DNA from 3 places in the Streptomyces sp. NPDC051109 genome. Region 2 is predicted to be linked to each of the others. Evidence: riboswitches for the same ligand, from Rfam matches in the RefSeq annotation. Region 2 holds a riboswitch; each other region holds the start of a gene.
What was found. A riboswitch is a leader RNA that binds a small molecule or an ion and turns the genes downstream of it on or off. The one in region 2 is predicted to bind thiamine pyrophosphate.
Positions count from the first base shown of each region.

Region 1 (2,260 bases), on a different contig from region 2:
GGTTCATCGGGGGCAACCCCGCCGAGCTGGGACGACGTACGTGCGAAGGCTCCGGGTGGGTCCGGGCGGTTACTCTTGAAAGGCGCGCTGCTTCTGCGGCGCGCCTTTCGTCTTACGAGGAGTACCAGCCATGGCCCGCCCTGTCCCGGGAGAGCTCACCTTCGTCGCCCCTCGCGGGGCCAAGAAGCCGCCCCGGCACCTCGCCGACCTCACGCCCGAGGAGCGTCGCGAGGCGGTCGCCGCGATCGGCGAGAAGCCCTTCCGGGCCAAGCAGCTCTCGCAGCACTACTTCGCCCGGTACGCGCACGACCCGGCCGAGTGGACCGACATCCCGGCGGGCTCGCGGGAGAAGCTCCAGCAGGAGCTGCTGCCCGAGCTGATGAACGTCGTCCGGCACATCTCGTGCGACGACGACACCACGCGCAAGACCCTGTGGAAGCTGCACGACGGCACGCTCGTCGAGTCCGTGCTGATGCGCTACCCCGACCGGGTCACCATGTGCATCTCCTCGCAGGCCGGCTGCGGCATGAACTGCCCGTTCTGCGCCACCGGCCAGGCGGGCCTGGACCGCAACCTGTCCACCGCCGAGATCGTCCACCAGATCGTCGACGGCATGCGCGCGCTGCGCGACGGCGAGGTCCCCGGCGGCCCGGCCCGCCTGTCCAACATCGTCTTCATGGGCATGGGCGAGCCGCTGGCCAACTACAAGCGGGTCGTCGGCGCCATCCGCCGCCTCACCGACCCCGAGCCCGACGGCCTCGGCCTGTCGCAGCGCGGGATCACCGTCTCCACCGTCGGCCTGGTCCCGGCGATGCTGCGCTTCGCCGACGAGGGCTTCAAATGCCGCCTCGCGGTCTCGCTGCACGCGCCGGACGACGAGCTGCGCGACACCCTCGTCCCCGTGAACACCCGCTGGAAGGTCCGCGAGGTCCTCGACGCGGCCTGGGAGTACGCCGAGAAGTCCGGCCGCCGTATCTCCATCGAGTACGCCCTGATCCGCGACATCAACGACCAGGCCTGGCGCGGCGACCTCCTCGGCCGGCTGCTCAAGGGCAAGCGCGTCCACGTCAACCTGATCCCGCTGAACCCGACGCCGGGCTCCAAGTGGACCGCCTCGCGTCCCGAGGACGAGAAGGCCTTCGTCGAGGCCATCGCCCGCCACGGCGTCCCGGTGACCGTCCGGGACACCCGCGGCCAGGAGATCGACGGCGCCTGCGGTCAGCTCGCCGCGAGCGAGCGGTAGGCTGACCCGCGTATATCTGAATACTCATATTCCGACAGGGGAGCGCCACAGCGCTGAGAGTGCGGCAACGCCGCAGACCCTCTGAACCTTGCCCAGGTCATTCTGGGTAGGAAGTTCGGTCACCACCTCAAGCTGTTGCGCCCTGCCCGGGCGCCCCGCTCCACCGGAGCGCCCGGGCAGGGCCGCGTCTTCTCCTGGTCAACCCAGGAGGAATGTTCCGTGAGCACCACCAGGAAGATCGCGGGTGCGGCGCTGGCCGCGGCCCTCGGTGTCAGCACGCTCGCCGCGTGCGGCGGCGGCAAGGGCAAGGACGAGTCCGGGGCCGGCGCGAGCGGTGCGCCGAAGTCCAAGACGGTCACGCTCGTCTCGCACGACTCCTTCAACGTGACCGACACGGTCCTCAAGGAGTTCGAGCAGCAGAGCGGCTACACCGTCAAGGTCCTGAAGTCCGGGGACGCGGGCGCCGCCCTCAACCAGGAGATCCTCACCAAGGGCTCCCCGCGCGGCGACGTCTTCTTCGGTGTGGACAACACGCTCCTCTCGCGCGCCCTCGACAACGGGATCTTCACGCCGTACGAGGCCAAGGGCCTGGCCGACGTGAAGCCCGAGTACGTGCTCGACAAGGAGCACCGGGTCACCCCGATCGACTCCGGCGACATCTGCGTCAACTACGACAAGGCGTACTTCGCCGACAAGAAGCTCGCCCCGCCGCAGACGCTGGACGACCTGGTCAAGCCCGAGTACAAGAACCTGCTGGTCACCGAGAACGCGGCGACCTCCTCGCCGGGCCTCGGCTTCCTGCTCGCCTCCGTCGGCAAGTACGGGGAGGACGGCTGGAAGGACTACTGGAGCAAGCTGAAGGCCAACGGAGTCGAGGTCGTCGACGGCTGGGAGCAGGCCTACAACGAGCGCTTCTCCGGTTCCGCGGGCGGCAAGAAGGCCAAGGGCGACCGGCCGCTGGTCGTCTCGTACGCCTCCAGCCCGCCGGTCGAGGTCCTGTACGGGGAGCCCCAGCCG
Region 1 is NZ_JBITFF010000005.1:455,648-457,907, forward strand. It holds gene rlmN (23S rRNA (adenine(2503)-C(2))-methyltransferase RlmN) at 131-1,243, shown strand; TPP riboswitch at 1,270-1,374, shown strand; gene ACIBAD_RS13250 (thiamine ABC transporter substrate binding subunit) at 1,463-2,260, shown strand, end outside.
Region 1: another riboswitch for thiamine pyrophosphate. It lies ahead of ACIBAD_RS13250 (thiamine ABC transporter substrate binding subunit); the one in region 2 lies ahead of thiO (glycine oxidase ThiO).

Region 2 (2,260 bases):
GTCGCCGGTGAGCGGGGTCAGCAGCACCCCGTTGCGGTAGTGCCCGGTGGCCAGGTGCAGGCCGGGCAGGTCGGTCGGGCCGAGCAGCGGGGCGTTGTCCGGGGATCCGGGGCGCAGTCCGGCCCGCGTCTCGGTCAGCGGCAGCTCGGTGATGCCGGGCACCAGTTCGTGGGCATCGCGCAGCAGCTCGTACACCCCGCCCGCGGTGACCGTGGTGTCCCAGCCGAGTTCCTCGCTGGTGGCCCCGACGACGAGCTCGCCGTTCTCGCGCGGCACCAGGTAGACGTGGCTGCCGCGGACCACCGCCCGTACCGTCCGCGACAGGAACGGCGCGTACGCCGCCGGCACCGCGAGGCGCAGCACCTGTCCCTTCACCGGCCGTACGGGGGGCAGCACCTGCGCCGGTACGCCGGCCAGCCGGCCGCTGAGCGAGCCGGCGGCCAGGACCACCTGGTCGGCGCGCAGCTCCGTACCGTCGTCGAGCCGCGCGCCCACGGCCCGGTCGGCGGCGGTCAGCAGCCGCTCCGCGGCCGCCCGGCGGATCTCCGCGCCGGCGCCCTCGCAGGCGGCCAGCAGCGCGGCCGCCAGCCGGCGCGGATCGACCTGGTGGTCGCCGTCCACGCGCAGCCCGCCCCGCACGCCGGGGGCCAGCATCGGCTCCAGGCGGCGGCACTCGCGGCCGGTGAGCCACTCGGACTCCAGGCCGCAGCGGCGCTGGAGGGCGTGCAGTTCGCGCAGGTGCAGCCGGTCGTCGGCGTCGAGGGCCACGGCGAGGGTGCCGCAGGCGCGGTAGCCGATGTCCATCCCGCCGCTGGCCTCGGCCAGCTCGGCGGCGAACTCGGGGTAGCGGGCGGCCGAGGCGACGTTGAGGCCCAGCAGGGTCTCCTCGCCGTAGTGCAGCTCCGTGACGGCGGCGAGCATGCCGGCCGCGACCTGCGCGGCGCCGCCGCCGGGCGCCGGATCGGCGAGTACCGTCCGCAGTCCGCGCCGGGCCGCCCGCCAGGCGGTGACCAGGCCGATGATCCCGCCCCCGATGACGAGGACGTCGGACCCGGTGGACCCAGTGGACCCCGTGGACCGAGTGGACCCTGTGGACCCAGTGGACCCGGTGGACCGAGTGGACCCTGTGGATCCGGTGGACCCCGGGGATCCCGCTCCGGATCCCTTCCGAGATGAGTGCATGGGCGTCCAGCCCCTCCCTTCGCCGGCATGACCCGGATCAGGTTCGTACGGTCGGAGGCCGCTCAGCCTCCCTCTCAGCCCGGTCCGCCCGGACTCCCGCGATAGGTAACAGGCGCCAGCCTAACCCCGGCGCCGGGGGCGGGTAAGGCTGCCTCCCCGGCCGCCGCGCCGGGCCACTGTTCCTGACGAGGTGTCAGATCGCTAGGCTGGGCGCTGTGAGCGAGCAGACGGAACAGACTCAGAGCGGCGTCGTCATCGTCGGCGCCGGAATGGCCGGGGTGCAGACCGCGGTCGCGCTGCGGGAGCAGGGGTGGCGCGGCCCCGTGACCCTGCTGGGCGCCGAGCCCCACCAGCCGTACGACCGGCCGCCGCTGTCGAAGGCGGTGCTGCTCGGCAAGGCCGAGGACTCCGCGTTCGACGTGGACTTCGAGGGGCTCGGCGTCGTGCTCCGGCTCGGGGTGGAGGTCACCGGGCTGCGGGCCGCCGAGCGCGAGCTGGACACCGAGGCGGGCCCGGTCCCGTACGAGGTGCTGGTCCTGGCGACCGGCGCCGAACCGCTGACCCTGCCCGGCTCCGAGGGCGTCCCCGGAGTGCACCTGCTGCGCACCCTCGACGACGCGGCCCGGCTGCGGCCGGTGCTGGCCCGGACCCCGGCGACCGTGGTGGTCGGGGCGGGCTGGATCGGCGCCGAGTTCGCCACCGCGGCCCGCGAGGCGGGCTGCGCGGTGACCGTGGTCGAAGCTGCCGACCGGGTGCTGGCCGGGGCGCTGCCCGCGGAGGTCGCGGCCCCCATGGCCCGCTGGTACGAGGAGTCCGGGGCGGCCCTGCTGACCGGAGCCAAGGTGTCCTCGGTGGAGTCCGGGCGGGTCCTGCTCGCGGACGGGCGGGAGCTGCCCGCGGGCGCGGTGGTCGTGGGCATCGGGGCCCGGCCGGCGACCCGGTGGCTCGCGGACTCGGGGGTCGAGCTCGGGCCGGAAGGCGCGATCGTGGCGGACGAGTACCTGCGCACCTCCCTGCCGGGGGTGTACGCGGTCGGCGACTGCGCGTCGTTCCCGTCGGCCCGCTACGGGGCGCGGCT
Region 2 is NZ_JBITFF010000026.1:27,082-29,341, forward strand. It holds gene thiO (glycine oxidase ThiO) at 1-1,035, opposite strand, end outside; TPP riboswitch at 1,180-1,292, opposite strand; gene ACIBAD_RS32710 (FAD-dependent oxidoreductase) at 1,398-2,260, shown strand, end outside.

Region 3 (2,260 bases), on a different contig from region 2:
CAGCGAGTACGTGACGTCATACGCCGCGAGGATCTCGCAGAGCTCCTCGAAGTTCGTGTAGAGGAAGTTCTCCTTGTGGTGCGCCAGGCACCACGCGGCCATGATCGAGCCGCCGCGGGAAACGATGCCGGTCTTGCGGCGGGCGGTCAGCGGCACGTACGGCAGCAGCACGCCGGCGTGGACCGTCATGTAGTCGACGCCCTGCTCGGCCTGCTCGATGACCGTGTCCTTGTAGATCTCCCAGGTCAGGTCCTCGGCACGGCCATCGACCTTCTCCAGCGCCTGGTACAGCGGCACGGTGCCGATCGGGACAGGGGAGTTGCGCAGCACCCACTCGCGGGTGGTGTGGATGTTGCGACCGGTCGAGAGGTCCATGACCGTGTCGGCGCCCCACTTCGTCGCCCAGGTCATCTTGTCGACCTCCTCCTCGATCGAGGAGGTGACCGCGGAGTTGCCGATGTTGGCGTTGACCTTCACCAGGAATCGCTTGCCGATGATCATCGGCTCGATCTCCGGGTGGTTCACGTTCGCGGGGAGCACCGCGCGACCGGCGGCGATCTCCTCGCGGACGACCTCGGGGGAGACGTTCTCGCGGATCGCGACGTACTCCATCTCCGGGGTGATCTCACCGCGGCGGGCGTACGCGAGCTGCGTGACGGCGGCACCGCCACGGCCCCGGCGGGGCTGGCGCGGGCGGCCCGGGAAGACCGCGTCGAGGTTCTTGAGGCCACCGCGCGGCGAGGTGTGCTTGATGCCGTCGTCCTCGGGGCGCACGGGGCGGCCCGCGTACTCCTCGGTGTCACCGCGGCCGATGATCCAGTTCTCGCGCAGCGGCGGCAGGCCGCGCCGTACGTCGGTTTCGATCTGCGGGTCGGTGTACGGCCCGGACGTGTCGTAGAGCGTCACGTCCTTGCCATTGGTGAGGTGGACCTGGCGGACCGGCACCCGGATGTCGGGGCGGGAGCCCGCCACGTAGCCCTTGTGCCAGCCCGGCTGGCGCTCGGTGGGGCCGTCGCCGTCCTGGCTGACGGCAGGCGTGCGTGCGTCATGAATGGTCATGAGACCTGATCTCCCTACGCCGGCATTACCCGGTAACAGGTTCGGCGGTCGACGCAGCCTCTTCCCGCACGCATGTGTGCTGCGCGTACGGTGATCAGCGCCCTCTCAGCCCGGTGCTCCGAGCTCCCGCGTTGTGCAAAGGTGCCCCCACGCTAGCGTCATCTGTGGCGTGCTGAACAGTGGGCCCCCTCAACTCTTGCGATGATCTGCCGGTGACGTCCTCGCCGCAGCCTCCCACCCAGCCCACCGAGCCCACGGGTCACAACGACCACGCACACGGGGGCCACGGGCATGACCACGGGCATGACCACGGACATGCCCAGGGCCCGGCCCAGGGCCACTCCCACGGTCATTCCCACGGCCACGGACCAGCGGCCCCCGTCTCGAAGCACCTGCGCAAGGTCATCGCGGCGGTCCTGATCCCCTTCGCCGTCGCCGTCTTCGTCGGCATGGTGGTGCTCTGGCCGGGCGGCGCACCCGCCCACGAGCGCTCCGGGGTGGGCTTCGACCGGCAGACCCAGCAGGGCGTCGTCACCGCGCTCGAACAGGTCGACTGCAAATCCGTGAACGCCTCGCAGGTGCCGGCCACCGGCAGTGTCTCCACCCCGGAGGGGCGCGAGGCCAAGGCCGCGCAGACCGGCGAGTGCAAGAAGGCCACCATCGAGGTCACCACCGGACCCGACAAGGGCCGCACGTTCTTCGAGATCGTCCAGCCGGGCGCACCACGGCAGTTGAAGGACGGCCAAGAGGTGGTCGTCGCGTACGCGCCGGACGCGCCCCGGGATCTCCAGTACTCCGTGGTCGACGTGAACCGCAAGCTGCCCCTGGCGGTGCTGGCCGCGATCTTCGCGGTAGCGGTGGTCGTCGTCGGCCGGATGCGCGGCCTGTTCGCTCTGATCGCGCTGGTCGTCAGCTTCGGCGTGCTGACACTCTTCATCCTGCCGGCGATCCTCCAGGGCTCGAACCCGCTGGTCGTCGCGGTCGTCGGCGCCAGCGCGATCATGCTCATCGCGCTCTACATGTGCCACGGACTGAGCGCCCGTACCTCCGTCGCCGTTCTGGGCACGCTCGCCTCGCTGCTGCTGATCGGGCTGCTGGGCTCGGTGTTCGTCGACTGGGCGTTCCTCAGCGGAAACACCGACGACAACACCGGGCTGATCCACGGGCTCTACCCGGAGATCGACATGAGCGGCCTGCTGCT
Region 3 is NZ_JBITFF010000013.1:54,590-56,849, reverse strand. It holds gene thiC (phosphomethylpyrimidine synthase ThiC) at 1-1,059, opposite strand, end outside; TPP riboswitch at 1,054-1,199, opposite strand; gene ACIBAD_RS23505 (YibE/F family protein) at 1,272-2,260, shown strand, end outside.
Region 3: another riboswitch for thiamine pyrophosphate. It lies ahead of thiC (phosphomethylpyrimidine synthase ThiC); the one in region 2 lies ahead of thiO (glycine oxidase ThiO).